DNA from 2 places in the Rhizobium sp. YTU87027 genome. Region 1 is predicted to be linked to the other one. Evidence: riboswitches for the same ligand, from Rfam matches in the RefSeq annotation. Region 1 holds a riboswitch; the other holds the start of a gene.
The links. Region 1 has a riboswitch for S-adenosylmethionine ahead of NBG89_RS00790 (O-succinylhomoserine sulfhydrylase). Riboswitches for the same ligand answer to the same signal wherever they lie in the genome.
Positions count from the first base shown of each region.

Region 1 (3,600 bases):
ATTCTCCTGGATCGGTCGGAAAAATAGCACTCCGGCCGATAGTCGCTCGGAGGTAAGAAGATATGACCACAGGTCAGCGAGAATGGATCAATGAACATGACGATCAACCGGCCGTAGACCTTTTGCATGCGGCAAAGATCGCGTTCAAGGCACACGCAGATCAGACCGACAAAACCGGCGCACCGTATTTCCTGCATTGCAGACGAGTGGCTGATGCCGTCGGGGGTGGAGACGAGCGCGTTGTCGCATACCTACATGACGTTGTCGAAAAGGGATCCGGTTGGACTCTGGATCGATTACGAAAAGAAGATTTCAGTTCCACAATCGTCGAGGCTGTCGATGCACTGACCAGGCGACCCGACGAGAACGATGACGAATTCGTCATGCGGGCCTTGAGAAACCCGCTTGCCCGACCGGTCAAAATCGCTGATCTCAAGGATAATCTCGCACAGGCCGAGAAGGCTGGATCCGACCCGGGCAAATATGAAAAAGGGCTGAAAATCGTAGCGCAGATGTACGGACATCCCGCCTGATCACTGGCGATGCAAGTCTTTCGGCTCTGCCCGACCAGATGGGTGCTGGAGCGGGTGAAGGGAATCGAACCCTCGTATTCAGCTTGGGAAGCTGCTGCTCTACCATTGAGCTACACCCGCGTTAAACGCAGAGTTCCAACAGATGCGCGCCGCTGTCAAGCGGGCAGCGGCATTGTTACAGGCGGAAGTGCTTCGAGAGTTTCAGGCCCTGTGCCTGATAGTTCGAGCCGAGGCCGGAGCCGTAGAGACTTTCCGGGTGCTCCTGCATGTGCTCGTAAACGAGTCGGCCGACGATCTGGCCGTCTTCGAGGATGAAGGGAACCTCGTGGCTGCGAACCTCAAGCACAGCGCGACTGCCGCGGCCGCCGGCGGGTGCGTGCCCGAAGCCAGGGTCGAAGAAGCCCGCATAGTGCACGCGGAACTCGCCGACCAGCGGATCGAAGGGGGTCATCTCGGCTGCGTAGTGCGGCGGCACATGAACGGCTTCGCGGGAGACGAGTATGTAAAACTCGTCCGGATCCAGGATCAGTTCGTTGCGCCCGCGGCTATAGAGCGGTTCCCAGAAATCATAGATGTCGTGCTGCGCCTTCTTGTCGACATCGACGACGGCAGTATGGTGCTTGCCGCGGTAGCCGATCAGGCCGTCCTTGTCGCCGGCAAGATCGATCGATAGGGCAATGCCGCCACCCGATACGTTCGGCTGCTTGCTGGCGACGAGCGTCTCGGCGCCATGCAGCGCCAGCAGTTCGGGCTCACCGAGCACGGAATGGCCGACACGGAAGCGGATCTGCGACAGGCGTGAGCCCCGGCGCACGACAATCGGGAACGTGCGCGGGCTGATTTCGAGGTAAAGCGGGCCGGAATAGCCGGCCGGGATCTTGTCGAACTCCTGCGCATAATCGGTGATGACGCGCGTGAAGATATCCAGGCGGCCCGTCGAGCTTTTCGGATTGGCCGAGGCCGACATATTGGCCGGCAGGTCGAGGCGCTCCATCAAGGGAACAATATAGACGCAGCCGGTCTCCAGCACCGCACCTTCGGAGAGATCGACGACGTGAAGGCTCAGGCGATCGAGCTTGTCGGAGACGAGATGCGAAGGGCCGGGCATGAAGCTCGCGCGAACGCGAAAAGCCTTGGCACCGAGCCGGAGGTCAAGGCTTGCCGGCTGGATCTGGTCGTGATCCAAATCGCGCTCCGAGCTGAGGCGCCCGGCCTCGAAAAGCCCGGCAATCGCACGATCTGCCAAAATTCCTGTTACGCGAGCCATCATGCCCCATCCATATTTGTCGGAGACAAAACCAAACTCGAGGAATTGACGCAAGCATAGAACGGCAGTATTGCAGCTTTATCCCGTGGTGATTTGGCCGGTCGGCTTGCAGCCACGTTAAACAAGTGGCTAAAAGGACCGGGTGCAAAACCGGTCTGCTTTCGCGGCCGGTTTTTTTGTTGTTTGAAAGTGGTGATTCATGAGCAAGACCTGGCGCCCGGCAACCCAACTCGTCCACGGCGGTTCGCTGCGTTCGCAGTATGGCGAGACATCCGAAGCAATCTACCTCACGCAGGGCTTCGTCTATGAAAGCGCGGAAGCGGCGGAAGCACGTTTCAAGGGCGAGACGGACGGCTACATCTACGCCCGTTACGGCAGCCCGACCAACGACATGTTCGAGAAGCGCATGTGTGCGCTCGAAGGTGCGGAGGAAGCCCGCGCCACGGCCTCGGGCATGGCAGCCGTCACCGCTGCAATCCTCTGCCAATTGAAGGCAGGCGACCACATCGTTGCGGCCCGCGCACTTTTCGGCTCGTGCCGCTGGGTCGTGGAAACGCTCGCGCCGAAATACGGCATCGAGTGCACACTGGTCGATGGTCGCTATCTTGAGAACTGGGAAAAGGCGATCCGCCCGAATACGAAGGTGTTCTTCCTGGAAAGCCCGACCAATCCGACGCTTGAGGTGATCGATATCGCTGGCGTTGCGAAGCTCGCCAACCAGATCGGCGCCAAGGTCGTGGTCGACAACGTCTTCGCCACCCCGATCTTCCAGAAGCCGCTCGAACTCGGTGCCCATATCGTCGTCTATTCGGCAACCAAGCACATCGACGGCCAGGGCCGCAGCCTCGGCGGCGTCATCCTCTCCGACCGGGAATGGGTCAACGAAAACCTGCAGGACTACTACCGCCACACCGGCCCGGCGATGTCGCCGTTCACCGCATGGACGTTGCTCAAGGGCCTCGAAACGCTGCCCCTTCGCGTCAAGCAGCAGACTGAAAATGCGTCGAAGATCGCCGACTTCCTGGCCGATCAGCCGAAGGTCGCCAAGGTCATCTATCCCGGCCGCAAGGACCACCCGCAGGCCGACATCGTCACCAAGCAGATGAAGGGCGGCTCGACGCTTGTCGCCATCGAGCTCAAGGGCGGCAAGGAAGCGGCCTTTGCGCTGCAGAATGCACTGCAGGTGGTCAAGATCTCCAACAATCTGGGCGACGCCAAAAGCCTGATCACGCACCCGGCAACGACGACGCACAAAAACCTCAGCGATGAGGCGCGTGCTGAACTCGGTATCTCCGGCGGCACCGTTCGTCTTTCCGCGGGCATCGAAGACACCGACGACCTGATCGAGGACTTCGCCCAGGCGCTCGCCAAAGTGAACGCCTGATCAGCCAAATGTCGGCCGGATTGACGCAAATCCGGCCGACAGTCCTCTGCTCTTGCCGCAAGCAAGGCGGTCAAAAGTTGGACTTAACACGCGAAACTTCTTGCCATTACAGGCATTTCGGACGTGATCGACTATCGGTTTATTGACGGATCGGCCGTCGTATAAGATACCGGTAACGTATGTTGACTATGGTGTAGGCATGTACCGCGCCCTTACACGAGACATTGAAGTCGTCGTCGAACCCTTTTATCTGGAGGAGCAATCCGATCCGGACGACGATCGCTATGTCTGGGGCTACAAGATCGTCATCAGCAACAATTCCGACACGACCGTGCGGCTGGTGAACCGTTATTGGAATATCACCGATCAGAACGGGATCGTCGACGAGGTCACCGGCGCCGGCGTTGTTGGAGAAC
Region 1 is NZ_CP098440.1:155,721-159,320, reverse strand. Features, by position in the region: gene NBG89_RS00810 (hypothetical protein) at 1-27, shown strand, start outside; gene NBG89_RS00805 (HD domain-containing protein) at 63-533, shown strand; tRNA gene NBG89_RS00800 (tRNA-Gly) at 580-653, opposite strand; gene NBG89_RS00795 (2'-deoxycytidine 5'-triphosphate deaminase) at 709-1,803, opposite strand; SAM riboswitch at 1,876-1,954, shown strand; gene NBG89_RS00790 (O-succinylhomoserine sulfhydrylase) at 2,000-3,184, shown strand; gene apaG (Co2+/Mg2+ efflux protein ApaG) at 3,384-3,600, shown strand, end outside.

Region 2 (3,600 bases), 700 kb from region 1:
TCCGGCGACGGGCCGCACCTCTCCGGTCGGGATCTGCAACTCGTTTGTCACGAGGTAGCCCTCGGCTGCAATCATGATGTCGTGGCCGAGCGCATCTTCGCGGCCGTCGAGGTTGAAGTAGGCATGTTGGCAGACGTTGGCGATTGTCGGCTGATCACTCGTCGATTCGTAGATGACAGAAAATTCGCCGTCACCATGCACCCAGTAAGTTGCCTGGATGGTGCAGTTGCCGGGATAACCGCCGCGACCGTCCGGATCGACGATCTTCAGCACGACGCGGTCGAGATCATGCTCGACGATTGTCCAGTTCCGCTTGGCGATGTTGTCCTTGCCGCCATGAAGGTGGGTCACGCCCTTCTCGTTGAGATCGAGCTGATGACTCTTGCCGTCCAGCGCGAACTTGCCGCCGCCGATGCGGTTTGCGCAGCGCCCGGGCGTCGCGCCAAAGTAGGAGGAGTGGGCGGGGTAGCTGTCAAAATCATCGAAGCCGAGCAGCAGCGGCGCATCGTGACCGTCAAGGCGAAGATCCTGAATGACGGCACCCCAGGTGATGATCTTGGCCGTGAGCCCGCCACCCTTGATCTCGACGCGATAGACGGTCTCGCCCGACTGGGTCTGCCCAAAAACTTGCCGTTTCAACATTTCCGCCATAGCGACCATCCAGATATATCTTCGATTGAGGCAAGGAACCTGCCCCCATTTGCCACAAACCGCAACGGTGTCGTCGAAAAGAAACGCGGCCGGACCCGGCATTCGTTGCGCCAGCCGCCTTGCATCAGCTCGTGTCAGTCGCTCTTGCCGATATCGTTGAGATCGTAGGGTGTGGTCTGGTAGATCTCGTTGATCCAGTTGCCGAACAACAGGTGTGCGTGGCTGCGCCAGCGGTTTTGCGGCGTCAGCGACGGATCGTTGTGCGGGAAGTAGTTGTGCGGCATCTTGATCGGCACGCCGGCGTTCACGTCGCGGAAATATTCGTCGGAAAGCGACGTTGAATCATATTCCACGTGATTGAACATATAGAGCCTCTTGCCCTTACGTTCGTGCACAAGGCAGACGCCCATTTCGCTGGATTCCATCAGGATCTCCAGGCTTCCCGATTTCTCGATGTCGCTGCGGCGGACCTCCGTCCAGCGCGAAACAGGGACCTCGAAATTGTCGGAGAAGCCGTTCAGGTAGACCGACGACGGCTTCAGGTTCCGGTGCCGGTAAACACCGAAGGCCTTCTCCTTGAGTTCGTACTTGGGAACACCGTGGAAGTGATAGATCGCGGCCATCGCGCCCCAGCAGACGTTCATCGACGAATGGACGTTGGTTTCCGTCCAGTCGAAAATCTGCTGCATTTCGCCCCAATAGTTCACGTCTTCGTAAGGCAGCGTCTCGATCGGCGCGCCTGTCGTGATGAAACCATCGAATTTGCGGTGCTTCACTTCCTCCCACGTCTGGTAGAAGGCGAGAAGATGGTCCTCCGAGGTGTTTTTTGCTTTGTGGTTGCCGACGCGGATGAGCGAAAGCTCGACCTGCAGCGGAGAGGCGCCGACCAGGCGGGCCATCTGCAATTCCGTTTTGATCTTGTTCGGCATGAGATTGAGCAGCCCGATCTGCAGCGGACGGATGTCCTGACGGATAGCCACCGTCTCGGTCATCACGCGCACGCCTTCCTGAACCAGGGTCTCAAACGCAGGCAAGGTATCGGGGATCTTGATGGGCATTGCGGTCACTCGATCAAAACAACGAATACATTGCTATCGGTCCGCACGCGGCCCTTTAGCAACTTCTTTAACGTGGCTGCAAGCCGGCCGGCCAAATCACCACGGAGCGTCTTAAATAGCGTCACTCGATCCGCGAATCAATTGCTCAAACGAAAGGTCGGGGCGATATGAAGTCACCGCAGCGTTAATGACTGCTAGAATCTGTTGGTGGACACAGCGAAACACCATGTTTATTGAAGTAGAATGATGGCTAGGGACGCGTAATGGCAGATGACCTCGAAGGCAGGCCAAGCATTCAAGGGCAGGACAGAGTAGGATACGATCTGAGCCTGGGCTATCGCTTGAGGGTCATGTTCTCGGCCTTCTGGCATTCGCCCGTGCGGGGAAGGGTCTTGGTGATCGCGACCGCGCTGATCGCCATTATTCTCGCCACTGCCTATGCGACCGTCATCCTTAACCAGTGGAATGCGCCCTTCTACGACAGCATCGCTCGGCGCGATCTGCCTGGTTTCTTTCATCAGCTGAAGGTCTTTGCCCTGATCGCAGGCATGCTGCTGCTGCTCAATGTCGTACAGGCATGGCTAAACCAGATGACCGCGCTCTATATGCGCGAAGGCCTGACGCGCGATCTGGTCAACCAATGGCTCCAACGCAAGCGTGCGCTTCGGCTTTCAGCCAGCGGCCTCATCGGCGTCAATCCCGATCAGCGCCTGCACGAAGATGCCCGCAATCTCGCCGAGAGCACAACCAGCCTGATGATCGGGCTGGTACAGGCGACGATTCTGCTTATCAGCTTTATCGGCGTGTTATGGGACCTCTCCAGCGGCTTTGTCTTCCATTTCGGCACGCGCTCCTTTTCCATTCCGGGCTATATGGTTTGGGCGGCAATCTTCTATGCGGCGTCCGCATCGATTCTCAGTCAGCTGGTTGGCCGCAAGCTGGTGAAGCTCAATGCCGACCGTTTTTCGAAGGAAGCGGAACTTCGCTTCGCGCTGATGCACGCCAATGAGAACATGCCGGCGATTACTGTGGCTCGCGGCGAGGAGAATGAGCAGCAGCGTATCAATACCGACATCAGTGCGGTGCTTGCTGTTATCAAGCGGGTGGCGATGGCCAACGTCAACCTCACCTGGGTATCGGCCGGCTACGGCTGGCTTGTCGTGGTTATCCCGATCATCGTCGCTGCACCCGCCTACTTCTCCGGCGGACTGACGTTCGGGCAGCTGATGGTGTCGGTCGGCGCCTTCAACCAAGTCAATACCGCCCTTCGCTGGTATGTCGCGAACTTTGGCCCCATTGCCGAATGGCGCGCCACGCTGATGCGCGTCACCGATTTCCGGCAGGCGCTCACCAGCATGAGCGATGAGATCAATCTGAAGGGCACGATCAAGTACGAACGGAATCCTCCCGGAATCCTGACGCTGGACCATGTCCGGATTGCCGCCAAGATCGGCGAAGATATTGATCAATGCGGCGGCTTTCGTGTGCAGGAAAGCGCGGTGACGATCAAGGCCGGCGAAAAGGTCATGATCAATGGCGATCACAACGTGAATCGCAAACTGCTTTTCCTTGCACTCTCCGAGCTGTGGCCGTGCGGTGGCGGCAGGATCGGCTTACCGCCCACGGAGGATATGCTTTTTATCCCGCAATCGGCCTACATCCCGGGTGGTTCGCTTCGCGAAGCATTGGCGTTTCCCGAACCTGTGGACGCCTATCAGAATGCCGATGTCGTTGCGGCATTGGAAAAGGCAGGTCTCCAAAATCTGGTTTCTCGACTTGATACCCGAGCCCGCTGGGACAAACTGCTTGACTCAGACGAGCAGCGGGCGATCGGGTTCGCTCGCTTGCTGCTCGTGCGGCCGAAATGGATTGTTTTCGACGAAGTGCTGGA
Region 2 is NZ_CP098440.1:3,260,363-3,263,962, reverse strand. Features, by position in the region: gene NBG89_RS16170 (aldose epimerase family protein) at 1-651, opposite strand, end outside; gene metA (homoserine O-acetyltransferase MetA) at 786-1,709, opposite strand; SAM riboswitch at 1,745-1,822, opposite strand; gene NBG89_RS16160 (ABC transporter ATP-binding protein/permease) at 1,973-3,600, shown strand, end outside.
Region 2: it holds a riboswitch for S-adenosylmethionine, as region 1 does, so the genes downstream of both, metA (homoserine O-acetyltransferase MetA) here and NBG89_RS00790 (O-succinylhomoserine sulfhydrylase) in region 1, are expected to answer to the same signal.